Linked DNA regions of Rhodohalobacter sp. SW132. The main gene of each other region encodes a partner of the protein of the gene in region 2 in a complex. Links are inferred from orthologs where the notes say so. Each region holds a gene or a part of one and is shown on either strand. Other genes may lie near its edges.

Region 1 (10,311 bases), on a different replicon or contig from region 2:
GCTTCACAGATTCCATCACTTTTCGGTGGGATATATTGTTGATGGATGCTGATTCGCGAAGCATATTCAGTTCATCATCAGTTTTAATCGAACGGCAGTATGTTATCGCATCAACGAGCGATTCCGTATCTACGCTGAAATTTCGATCGAGATCTTCCAGGAACTCCGCCTGCTCTTCGTTCAGGCAGTAAATGGTTGATGGATTGATATCCTTCAGCACTGAGAGAAGTTTATTTTCAAAATGCAGTTCGTCAGGCTCATACAGGGTTTTAATATCATCCATCGTTTTTACGTGGCCGTGCCAAACTGCGAACTGTGCATCCCGTTTTGGCGCAAAGAGGTGATAGGTCTGGGTTTTCAGGTCCAGAATCATGTGGTAATCGGGTTCATCCACGCCGGTCAGATACCAGAAATTGCTCTCCTGCCGGAAAGGAAACTCATAGTCGGTCTGGTAGCGGTACATTAACTCACCGCCTTTTATATATACCGCACCTTCCTGGGATTCATCAAAAAGTGAGAGTAGTTTTTTTCTGTGAAGTTGTGCCGGCATGATCAGTCGTGGATTAAATTTATATTAGTAGTGAAGTGAAGTTAGCAGATGATGGGTTTAATCAAAAAAATTTAGAAGCTCTTTCGCCAAATTTTTCATGAAATTTTCATCTCTGTTTTTCAATGGATTCCGAAAATGATCCGGCAGTGGTTTCTGCTGTGGACCATTTTCTGTCAAAAGCATGTAGGTTTGATCTTTCGATTCAATGAGGTCGTCCAGCTGCATCCATAGTATAGATCGTGTTTTCCCGTTATGATTGAGCAGTGAGGTCAGGAGTGTATCACCAAGCCCATTATTGAGTAGTGAAACCGCGACTTTCATGGTTGATTTTGCAGGATACACCCGGTAGTAGTGGTTTGCAGGGAACGGAGTGATTCCGGCTGGAATATCCAGATAATGAATCGATTTCGGATCAGCCGTTGTAATTATGCTGTTCAAAACTGTTTCGGCAAGCTGCCGGGTGATCGGAGCGGAATCGGGTGCTATAAATCCGCGGTCGGCCCAATAAACAGAATTGCGCGTAATATCAGCTGTGTTACCGCCATTGATTGGTGATTCGATCGGCTTAATTTCACTTTCGGTGTGATGAAACCAGAGTGATTCGGTTCCGTTGGTGATCATCAGGTAGGGAGCCCGGAAGTTCTGGTTATACCGGGCGATCTGTTCCGCCGCTTTCTCCGATAGTTTAATTTTTTCTGATTTACACTCAATCAGCGCAAACGGTTCCATTTTCCGGTTATAGAGAAGGAGATCGGCCCGGAGCATTTGTTCCGATTGACGGATTTCAACCGGGGCTTCAAAAGCGATGCGGTTTTTGCTGAATCCCGCCTCGTTAAGAAGATATTCCACATAACGAAGCCTCACGCGCTCCTCCGGTCGATTCTTGAACCGTGTTTTCAGTATGGAATTATAAAGAAACTTATCTCCGTTACTGAACCGGATCTGCGGGAAATGTGTACAGGAAAATGTGTGCATGTTTGGAAAAATAAAAAAAGGGGATTCAAAATGTTGAATCCCCTTTTCTATCACTGGTTCTTAAAAGAAATTACTTCTTACTCTTTTTCTTTCCTTTTCGTTTAGATCCTTTTTTCCCTGAGGTATTTACCTCCGGCGGATCAATTTGCTTTTTGATAATCGCCTGCTGAGCAACAGAAAGCACATTGTAAACGAGGTAATAGAGACTTAGTCCCGCTGCAAAGTTATTAAATACAAAGAGCAGAATAAATGGAAGGATATAGGTAAATGCCTTCATATTAGGCGCACCAGCTGGTGATGAACCTCCACCCATGCCGCCAATTCCACCCATTACTTTGGTTTGAACAAACATGGCGGCTGTCATAAGCAGTACAAAACCTGCAATCTGGTCACCCAAAAACGGAATGCTGAATGGCAGATTGATGATATAATCCGGCGCAGACAAATCGTCTGCCCACAGGAATGGCTCCTGCCGGATCAGCATCGAGTTCTGGAAGAAGAAAAATAGCGTGATAAGGATCGGGAACTGCAGGAGCATTGGTAAACATCCACCCAGCGGATTTACACCGGCTTTTTTATAAAGCGCAATCGTCTCCTTCTGCTGCTTTTGGGGATCATCTTTGTATTTCTCTTTTATCTCCTGCATTTGCGGCTGAAGTTCTTTCATCGCCGCCATACTTTTAAAACTTTTCTGGGTGAGGGGAAAGAGAACGAGCTTTACAATCACACCAAAAAGAATAATCAATACGCCGTAATTGGCAATAAACAGACTTCCAAAGCCGAAGAATGGAATAACCAGGAAGCGCACAATCGGATCGGCAAACCAGCGAATCAGCGCGTACCCGATTTCAATCACATCGTATGCGCTTGAATCAAATTCACGCAGGTCGTAATAGCGCAGCGGCCCGGAATAAAATTCGTAGGTAAGCGTGTTGTCCGTCGCAATGTTTGAGGTAACACCGGCTTGATAGTGATGGATGGCGTCGGGCTGACCCGGTGTCCCGATAATTTCACCACGTAAAATGGCTGCGTTGGAATTGGCTGTGGGTTTGATATACTGCCCGAAAAAACGTGTACGAGTGGTGACCCAGTCGATCGTGCCGTTTATAAATTGTTCGCGGGTGCCGGTCTCCGTAAGCTGAAATTTTTCAAGTTCGCCACCTGCATAAACATATGCAGCTGAGTTCTGGGCATCCTGGGCAATGTCTCGTTCAGAGAGATTTAGAGGCGATGTCCACATAAAATCGACATTACTGTCGCTGATGTAGTCCATCATGTCATCAAAGCGGATATCCAGGTCATACTGGTAACGATCCGCATAAAATGTATAGGTAAAAACAATTCTCGAATTCTCATCGAGCTGCAGCTGGTAACTCAGCTGTTCCGATTCTTCAAGATCGAGCTCAATCTCTGAATGATCAAAGAGCGGCTCAAAAAGGAGATCCTGCGTTTCAATGTTGTAATTCTGGAATGACAAAAACCCGAGAGAATATGTAGACCGGGTGGTATCCCGAATCATCTGCATCTGGTGCTGATCCCAGGTTTTGTGTCCAAGCAGCGTGTGCTTGGATGGGCCTGCACCAAGATTAGTCAGTTCAATTTCATAGAGAGGCGTTCGAACGATGGTTCGCACTGTATCGGCTATCCCGGCACTCTCAAAAGCGCCAAGCTCGGCAGGTTCCTCTTCCTCATCCTCCACCTGATCGGTAAAAGGGTCGGTTTCGCGCGGTTCGTCGGGAGGGGGGAGTTCGTCAACTCCGCGTTCCTGGGCTTGTGCTGCGGCAATACTATCCTGCCGGGCTTGCTCTGCACGCTGCCGCTCGAGGTCTTCTTCGCTTGGCATCGTGTAAAAAGCCCAGGCAATGGTAATCAAGAAAATCAGTAAGAGCCCGGTTATGGTGTTTCTGTCCAAATCTAATCTGTTTTTTGTGGGTTATTGTCTGATTCAGAGGTGCTGCCGGACGTTAACCTTCGTGAAATTTCATTTAAAATGGAGATCATCCGTTTCTCGGTATCAGAAAAGGAGAGATTATTGCCGGTTGCGATAAATACTGCATGAAAGCCGATTTTATTATTCCTGACAGATTCAGGCAGCAGGTGCTGGTTTAAGCGGAAAGCCTCTCGTAAAAGTCGCTTCGTGCGGTTACGATCTACGGCCCGCCTGAAAACTTTTTTAGGAGCGATAAATCCGAACATCGACCTTGAGTCTATATTGGAGTCGATGCGATACCGGCACAAAAGGGGAGACTGTTTTATGACAGAGGAGCGCTCAAAAAGACGCTGGAAATTTAGCTTGCCCCGCAAAATTTTTGAGCGGGGCAGGGTACGGTCAGGATTCTGATGGATCCTTACTCTATTTCGCGCCTTTTCCTGCGTCACTAACTGTAAGCTTATGTCGGCCTTTGGCACGCCGGCGTTTCAGAACATCACGTCCGTTTTTGGATTTCATTCTCTTGCGAAATCCATGTTTATTTGATCTCTTCCGTTTACTGGGTTGATATGTGCGTTTCATAACCTGGTGTTGTATTCAAAAATATAAAATCAGTTTTTTGATAGACCCGAAAAATACGAAGATTTCCGTAAAAATCTAATGAATTTATTTGGTAAAATATCCTGCGCCTGCATTCAATGAATCCCGGTTTGTATCGTTAGATTGTCAGGGTTTATAACCGTGGTATGATAATTGCACAAAAGAATGACCCGGACTGTTGAACAGGCACCGCTGAAGCCTTACATTGTTAGACTAAACTTTTAATGCAGTAATTCCCTTCATGTTAGATCAAATATCCAAGTTTCTTACATCTATATTTGGAACCAAAAGCGAACGCGATCTGAAAAAGATCTGGCCGATTGTAGATGAAATCAAGAGTTTCGAAGATGATATTAAAGCCTTGAGTGATGATGAACTCAAGCAAAAAACGGAATCCTTTCGCCAGAAAATAGCAGATGAGACCGCGGAGGTGGATGAGCAGATTGCCGAAGTGAAACGAAAAATGGATTCAAATGACGAATCGATCACCTTCGAAGAGCGAAGGGAGCTGGCTGACAGGCTAAAAGAATTGAAAGAGGAGTGGCTTGAGATCCTCGAAGAGGTGTTCGAAGAGATTATGCCGGAAGCATTCGCCGTTCTGAAAGACACCTGCCGTCGTTTTGTCGGGAAAAAATGGGATGTCGCAGGCACCGAAATTGAGTGGGATATGGTTCCCTACGATGTTCAGCTTGTTGGCGCTATTGCTATGCACCAGGGTGCCATTGCCGAAATGAAAACGGGTGAAGGTAAAACCCTTGCCGCTATTTTTCCAGCCTATCTGAATGCACTCGCAGGTCGCGGAGTACATGTGGTTACAGTAAACACCTACCTCGCTAAACGGGATGCTGAATGGAATGAGCCGATTTTTAATTTCCATGGACTCACCGTGGATTGCGTGGATCATTACGATCCCAACTCAGAGCCACGCAGAAAAGCGTACCGCGCAGACATTACATACGGTACGAACAACGAATTCGGTTTCGATTATCTGCGTGATAACATGGTGGCCGAGGAAGAGCAGCTTGTTCAGCGCGGCTATCACTTTGCCATTATTGATGAGGTTGATTCTATTCTTATTGACGAGGCAAGAACTCCGCTGATTATCTCAGGTCCGATTCCGCAGGGCGGAGATCAACAGAAGTTTGAAGAGATGAAACCACGTGTAGAATCACTGGTGAATGCACAGAAATCTCTCGTGGCACAATTGGTAAATGAAGCGGAAGCACATCTGAAAGAGGATAATTACGATGACGCCGGCCTGGCATTTTTCAGGGCGTATCGTGGATTCCCAAAGAACGCGAAGTTCAAAAAAATGATGCAGGAGCCGCAAATGCAGAAGCTCCTCCAAAAAACGGAAAAAATCTACCTGGCAGATAACGCCAAAAACATGCCGTTTGTGGATGAATACCTTTTTTATGCGGTTGACATGAAGATGAAGTCGATCGAAATGACGGAAAAAGGTCGTGAATTTCTCACAAAAGGTGATGAAGACACAGAATTTTTTATTATCCCTGATCTTGGCCTGGAAACTTCGGAGCTTGAAGAGGAGATTAAAGAACTCGAAAAAGAGCGTATTGAAGAAATAAAGGCGAAAGACGATTTCAGCGAAGAGTATAAAGAGAAGAAAATTGAGGAAGCGAAGCAGGAAGTTCAGCAGGAGCGTGAGAAAAAATTCAACGAACTCCACCGCGTGTTTGCCGAACGCAGTGAACGAATCCACACGATTAACCAGCTTCTGAAAGCGTATACTCTTTTCGAGCGTGAAGATGAGTATATCGTACAGGATGGTAAAGTGCAGATTGTGGATGAGCATACCGGCCGTGTGCTTTCCGGCCGGCGTTACTCCGACGGACTCCACCAGGCGATTGAAGCGAAGGAAAATGTGAAGGTGGAAGCCGCTACACAAACTTACGCTACGATTACCCTTCAGAATTTTTTCAGAATGTATCATAAACTTTCGGGTATGACCGGTACGGCGGCTACGGAAGAGGGTGAGTTTAATGAAATCTATAACCTGGATGTCGTCGTAATTCCGACCAACCGCCCCATCATCCGGGATGATAAGGACGACCTGATTTTTAAGACCAAACGCGAGAAGTTCAACGCTACCATCAACAAGATTAAAGAGTACCACGAAAACGGCCAGCCGGTTCTGGTGGGTACGGTAAGCGTGGATGAATCGGAGAAGATCAGCCGGATGCTCAAGCGTCAGAAAATTCCGCACAACGTATTGAACGCAAAGCAGCATGCGCGTGAAAGTGAAATTGTGGCAGAAGCGGGGCGCCCCGGTGCCGTAACGGTGGCTACCAACATGGCGGGCCGTGGTACAGATATTAAATTGAAACCGGAAGTTAAAGAAGCCGGCGGACTTGCAATTCTGGGTACCGAGCGTCACGAATCCCGGCGAATTGACCTCCAGCTTCGCGGTCGTGCAGGCCGCCAGGGTGATCCCGGTGAAACTCAGTTTTACGTCTCTCTCGAAGATGAGTTGATGGACCTGTTTGGCGGATCAGACCGGATCGCCAATATTATGGATAAGCTCAATTTTGACGAAGGTGAAGTGATCCAGCATCCCTGGATTTCAAAGTCTCTTGAGCGGGCTCAGAAAAAAGTAGAGCAGAACAACTTCAGTATCCGGAAAAAGCAGCTTGAATATGATGATGTGCTCAGCAATCAGCGAAATGTAGTCTACTCAAGAAGACGACACGCCCTGATTGGGGATCAGCTGCAGAGCGATATTTTTGATATGATCGAAGACCTGATCGTGGAAATTGTTGAAGAACACTATTTTCAGGGCAATTATGAACAGATTCGTGATGATGTGCTTCGTCAGCTTGCGGTAGACCTTGAGCTTGACAGAGATAAATGGGGAATACTTGGCGATGACGGTATGATCGATTTAATCCTGGAGCGGGCGTATGAAGTGTACCGAAAGAAAGAGAAACTTGTATCCGAACCGCTTTACCGGATTGTGAAACAGATTCAGGAATCTGATTCAGAGAAAAAACCGACCAAAATCCAGGTGATTTTTTCTGATGGTATTCGGCGTATGCGTGTAATTGTTGACGTGGAAAAAGCGTCGAATAATGAAGGGCGTGAAGTTGCGCGTTCCCTCGAACGAACCGCCATCCTCAGCACTATTGATAACAAATGGATGGAACACCTTCGTGAACTGGATACCGTAAAAGAGGGTATCGGGCTGCGTTCATACGGGCAGAAAGATCCGCTCATGGAGTACAAGAAAGAAGCGTTTGAGATGTTTAAAAACCTCATTTCAGAAATCAACAGGGATACAATTTCTGTGATCTGGAAGGCCATTCCCGAAATGCAGCAAGATCGTGCCGAGCAGATGCAGCAGGCAGAGAAATCCAAGAGCCGGATTGACCTCGAACGGGCCAGGGCCCAGCAGGCAGACGCCACAAACATGGGCTTCCGCGGAGCCGGACAGGATAGCAACGGCGATCAGCAACAGAAACGTGCCCCCGGTGAAAAACGCCAGCCGGTTACTGTAGAAGATGAACCGGGCCGTAACGATTACGTGAAAGTTCAGAATATGGGCAGCGGCGAAACCAAAGAAGTGAAGTGGAAATACGCCAAAAAAATGGTAAACGAAGATGGCTGGATCCTCATCGAAAAGTAGGATTTAGACTGGCACTGTGTCAAAAGTTAATATCCATGAACAGTCATCGGATGAGTCATGAATGAATTGAGTCATGAAGGAATCAAATATTGATTCAGAGCGACTCGATTTTTCGAAAAAACTCATCCGATGACACATCACAAAAGTGAAATTACTGCAGCTGTTTTTTCACTTTTCACTTCTCACCTTTCCCCTCCTCCACACCTCCAATACAACCGCACCTAAAGCGTAAATGGTTACTGCTGGAATCACTGCATAAAAAATCAAGTCAGTGAATATTTCCAAGAGGTTGCTTTGAACTGAATCGAGGTAGAGGTAAGCGAGATAGAGTAAATAAGAGGTAAATAAAATGGCTCCCTCAGTTCTGTTAATGATTTTCCCGCTGTAGAAAAACGGCAAACAGAGAACTGAAATGCCAAGCAGCACCATCAGATCTACCCGGATTAATGCTTCCTGTACGGGGATTTCAGGGATGAACAATCCGGAGATGCCAATTACGGATAAAATATTCAATATATTACTTCCTACGATACTCCCTACAGCCAGGTCTTTTTCTCCCTTCAAGGCTGCAAAGACCGATGTTACAATCTCTGGCAAAGATGTTCCGATAGCAACAACCGTTAAGCCTATCACCAGTTCACTTACTCCGGCCATTTCAGCAAAAATGGTTGCGGATTCCACCAGCCAGCGTGCCCCGGCGATGAGCATAACAAGACCAATTACAGTAAACAGAAGATTCAGCCACGGAGAACCGGCTTGAAGTGTTTCCTTTTTGGTAAAATCGGTTTTTCCGCTAAACCGAACGAGTGCAACAAGGTAAGCGAACAGGAAAAAGATGAGTACCAGGCATTCAAAGGTAGAGAGAACATTGTTGTACGCCAGAAAAATTAACAAAATCGTTGAGCCGATCATGACCGGCAGGTCGAAGCGAATCAGGTTTTTGTGAACTTTTAGCGGGATGATCAGGGCTGATAAGCCAAGAATAAGAAGCGTATTGGTAAGATTGCTGCCGATAACGTTTCCCAGTAAAATATCCGACTGATCGTTTAACCCGGCTTCGATACCAACCGCCAGTTCAGGGGCGCTTGTCCCGAAAGCAACTACGGTAAGCCCGATTACAAGTTTAGATATTCCAACAGATGCGGCCAGTCTTGATGAAGACCGCACAAGCAATTCAGCACCAAAAATGAGTAATGTGAGTCCGGCTATAAACCAGAAGATGGTAAGCGCCACTCAGACTAAGATTATGCGTTAAGGTTCGGGAATATTGAAAACGGAATGAAAAATATAGCTATGATCCTTACCAAAATCTCTATTAGTATTGTTTGGTGTTATATTTTGAAAAAACAATTCTAAGCCTGGCCAACCACCATGAATCTGAGTCAAAAACAGACATTAGATTGTTTCATCACCGAAACGATAAACCAAGCAGAAAGTACCAAACGGTGAGAGCTGCCAGCTTCACGGTTTGTTGGTCACGGTCGAAACGGGGGTTCACTTCACACAGATCAAACGAACGAACAGATGAAGATTTACCGAGTTCAAAGGCAATATCCAGCCATTTTTTTTTGCTGATGCCTGATGGATTTGGAGCGCTTACCCCGGGTGCATCTGCCTGGCGAACAACATCCATATCCATTGTAGCCATAATCATGTTCTGCTGATACTGATCCAGGTAGGTTTTGACGGCTTTCAGTTTCAGATCCCTGTCAAATAGTGCTTTGCCGTGCCGGTTCACATAACGAAAATGTTCAGCCGATACGGAAGATGGATTGAGGCCAAAAACAGAATAGCTCTCACAGTAATTGGAGGGATGTTCTAGCGCATGACGAAAAGGGGAGCCCGAATGTGCCAGCCCATCTTTCAGCGGACGAACATCAGCATGCGCATCGATGTTGAGAATCGAAACCGGGAGTTTTGCTCCAGCATACCCAAGAAAATGTCCGAATGATGTTTCGTGCCCGCCTCCAAGTATAACCGGTACGGATTGATTGCTGAAAATTTCTTTTACGATTCGGCCGAGTGCCTGCTGGTCCGCTTCCACATCGCCGCTGCACGGCACCGAATCGGTAATCTTTACATTTTTCAGGAACGCTGTATGCCTGTCAAAATAGGCGGGATGCGGTGTGAGATTTAAGAGCTGCTGCAAAATCTGTTCCGGCGCTTCCGATGCTCCGGGCCTCCCGCTGTTTCGGCTCACTCCCTCATCAGACGGAAACCGAACCAGGTAAACCGATCCGGTTTGAATATCTCCCGGTTTGATAAACTCTCGCAGTCTTTTATCAGACATAAAAAATTTTATTATTGGTTTGATGATTGTTGTTTGCCTTTCAGAAAAACGGTGTCAGGCAAGTTGGGCCGGTGATGATAAAGCCAGAAATTGACGGAAGGTTCATCAAGCAGTAAAAAATCGGCGGATTTTCCCGGCTCGATTGATCCGGTTTGATTTTCAACACCCATTGCTTTGGCGGCGTATATGGTTGCTCCTTTCAGAACTTCGGCCGGGGTGAGGCGTCCGTGGTTGCAGGTGAGCATCAGTGCCAGGCGGAGATCATAACTTGGAGCGGATCCCGGGTTGAAGTCTGTAGCCACGGCCACCTGAACACCACCATCCAC
Region 2 (2,827 bases):
GCACTTCTCGATGTTGCTGGTGTTCAAAATATTTTATCAAAATCTCTGCGCTCCTCAAATCCTCACAACATGGTGAAAGCCGCTTTTGAAGCTTTGAGAAATGCATCCGACCCGGTTGAAGTTGCTCAGAGAAGAGGAGTTAGTGTAAGTAAGGTATTTAAAGGATAATTAAGGTTTTAACGGATCATTGTTATGAAACTACACAATTTAAAAGCACCCGCTTCTCACAAAAAACGCAAACGCGTTGGTAGAGGTCAGGGCTCTGGTACCGGAGAGCAGTCTGGTAGAGGGCATAACGGCCAGAAGTCAAGAAGCGGAAGCAAGGTGAAGGCATGGTTTGAAGGCGGGCAGATGCCGCTTCAAAGAAGAATACCAAAATTTGGTTTTACAAATCCATTCAGAACTGAGTACCAGGCTTTAAATGTTCAGAGAATATCTGAGTTTATTGAGGCCGGTAAACTTGGTGAAACGATCACAATATCTGATCTGGTAGATGCCGGATTAGCAGATGACAAACAACGAATAAAACTGCTGGGTTCAGGTGAGATTGATTCAAAAATCTCCATCGAAGTACATGCCTGTAGTGGATCTGCCCGTGAAAAGGTTGAATCCGCCGGCGGCAGTGTTAATGTCATTGAATAAATCTTTCACCATCTCAGCTTAACCATCACGAATGAGTACCTTAGATAGCTTTAGAAACATCTTTAAGATTGAGGATCTCCGGAACCGCATACTATATGTGGTTGGAGTTCTTATGGTTTATCGGATTGGCAGTTATGTAACCATGCCAGGTGTAGACGCCAGTGAACTTACCATGCAGCAGGGAGATGCTTCCAGCCTGATGGGTCTTTTTGACTTATTTGTAGGTGGTGCATTTTCAAGAGCCGGTGTGTTTGCTCTGGGTATTATGCCCTATATTACCGCTGCTATTATCATTCAGCTGATGGGTGCTGCTGTACCATATTTCCAAAAACTTCAGCGTGAAGGGGAAGAGGGCCGGCGAAAAATTAACCGTTTGACCCGTTACGGTACGGTTGGTATTACTGCTGTCCAGGCCATTGGGTTTGGAATTAACCTGATTGCAACATCACCAAATGCAATTGTGGTTGGTAATTTCGCTTTTATCCTCACATGTGTGATTGTACTTACTGCAGGTACCACATTCGTAATGTGGCTGGGTGAACGGATTACAGACCGGGGAATCGGTAACGGTATTTCGATACTGATTATGATCGGGATTATCGCTGCACTGCCAACAGCTTTGATTAATGAGATATCAACAACTAATAATGCAATTATTATAATTGTTGAACTCGCTGGATTGATTCTTGTGATTGCATCCTGTGTGTTACTTACGCAGGGCACACGGAAAATTCCGGTTCAATATGCGAAAAGAGTGGTTGGCCGGAAAGTATATGGAGGTACAACACAATACCTTCCGCTGCGGGTGAATGCCGCTGGTGTGATGCCGATTATCTTTGCTCAATCAATCATGTTTATACCAAGTACAATCGGGACATTCTTTCCAGAGAATGAAACCGTTCAATGGATGACAGCATGGTCCGCTGATTTTACAGGGCTTACGTATTCGATAGTGTTTTTCATCATCTGTGTGTTCTTTACCTTCTTTTATACTGCGATCGCAGTGAATCCAAAAGAGATGGCGGATACAATGAAACGCCAGGGTGGATTTATACCCGGTGTGAGACCAGGGAAACAGACCGTTGAATTTATAGATAATATTCTGACGAAAATTACACTGCCGGGGTCACTATTTCTATCTTTTGTAGCCATTATGCCTGCCATAATCGCACAAATGGGTGTAACACCTGGCTTTGCACTCTTTTATGGTGGAACCAGTCTGCTTATTATCGTGGGTGTAGCCCTTGATACATTGCAGCAGATTGAAAGTCATTTGATGATGCGTCATTATGATGGTTTCATGAAATCAGGAAAAATTAAAGGAAGACGCAGGGCCTGATGATCTACCTGAAGAGTGAATCTGAAATTGATAAGATGCGTGAAGCTGCGCAACTTGTATCAAGAACACTCGGTGAGGTTGGTAAAGTTCTGGAACCCGGAGTTGAAACCGGGAAACTAGACAGGATCGCAGAAGAATACATTTTGAAACACGAGGCCCGACCCGCATTTAAGGGGTACGGTGGAAAGAAGAATCCATTTCCGGCCACATTGTGTATCTCTATAAACGAAGAAGTTGTTCATGGGATACCGGGGAAACGAGTATTGAAAGAAGGGGATGTTGTCTCTGTTGATTGTGGTGTAGAATTGAACGGTTTCTTTGGTGATCATGCTTATACTTTTATTGCCGGAGAAACTGATGAAAAGACCGTTGATCTGTTGCGTACCACGCTTCAATCACTCTATATAGGAATTGATGAAGCCGTACATGGCAACCGTATTGGTGATATAGGTTCTGCCATCCAAAACCATTGTGAAGATAAAGGGTTTGGGGTCGTTCGTGATCTGGTAGGTCATGGAATAGGAAAAAATATGCACGAGGAACCATCCGTTCCTAATTATGGTCGGCCGGGAAAGGGCGAACGATTGCGAACCGGTATGGGATTGGCTATTGAGCCGATGATAACTGCAGGTACCTGGAAAGTGAGTACATTAGACGATGGATGGACAATCGTTACTGCAGATGGATCGAATGCGGCTCATTTTGAGCATGATATTATAGTTCGTGAAGGAAAAGCTGAAATTCTCAGTACTTTTGATTATATTGCTGAGATCACAAAAAATAAAATTTTAGAAACTCATTAATGCGATGGCTAAACAAGAGCCGATTAAGCAGGACGGAAAAATT

The links.
Region 1: the proteins of secY (region 2) and secA are in contact, whole or in part, in a crystal structure (PDB 3DIN), measured with the Thermotoga maritima proteins. The link is inferred for Rhodohalobacter sp. SW132 from one-to-one orthologs. Residues at the interface, in WP_004081795.1 of Thermotoga maritima: Glu108, Gly109, Glu110, Glu111, Ala236, Glu237, Arg238, Arg239, Ile240, Thr241, Ile242, Gln243, Tyr244, Ala245, Arg246, Arg247, Val248, Thr249, Gly250, Arg251, Arg252, Val253, Tyr254, Gly256, Ala257, Ser258, Thr259, Tyr260, Leu261, Pro262; in WP_004082002.1 of Thermotoga maritima: Glu261, Ala262, Arg263, Lys300, Ala301, Arg302, Thr303, Ile304, Ile305, Leu323, Tyr324, Asp325, Pro326, Val329, Ser330, Tyr333, Ile336, Lys340, Phe345, Val349, Glu363, Phe364, Tyr374, Ser375, Gly376, Gly377, Glu393, Ile395, Thr482, Ser483.

What each region holds. Positions count from the first base shown.
Region 1 is NZ_QUOK01000001.1:551,796-562,106, reverse strand. Bases 3,909-7,895 are described here. They hold secA (preprotein translocase subunit SecA), read left to right. Parts: upstream 3,909-4,308; coding sequence 4,309-7,695; downstream 7,696-7,895. Other genes in these bases: DYD21_RS02395 (calcium/sodium antiporter), read right to left, coding at 7,864-7,895; rpmH (50S ribosomal protein L34), read right to left, coding at 3,909-4,037. In the rest of the region: DYD21_RS02425 (aminopeptidase P family protein), read right to left, coding at 1-550; DYD21_RS02420 (type I restriction enzyme HsdR N-terminal domain-containing protein), read right to left, coding at 608-1,525; membrane protein insertase YidC, read right to left, coding at 1,596-3,437; rnpA (ribonuclease P protein component), read right to left, coding at 3,440-3,904; more of rpmH, read right to left, coding at 3,879-3,908; more of DYD21_RS02395, read right to left, coding at 7,896-8,928; DYD21_RS02390 (formimidoylglutamase), read right to left, coding at 9,104-9,985; hutI (imidazolonepropionase), read right to left, coding at 9,997-10,311. UniProt on the Escherichia coli protein: Required for protein export, interacts with the SecYEG preprotein conducting channel.
Region 2 is NZ_QUOK01000019.1:8,686-11,512, forward strand. It holds secY (preprotein translocase subunit SecY), read left to right. Parts: upstream 1-673; coding sequence 674-1,981; downstream 1,982-2,827. Other genes in the region: rpsE (30S ribosomal protein S5), read left to right, coding at 1-168; rplO (50S ribosomal protein L15), read left to right, coding at 193-642; map (type I methionyl aminopeptidase), read left to right, coding at 1,981-2,784; infA (translation initiation factor IF-1), read left to right, coding at 2,789-2,827. UniProt on the Escherichia coli protein: The central subunit of the protein translocation channel SecYEG. Consists of two halves formed by TMs 1-5 and 6-10.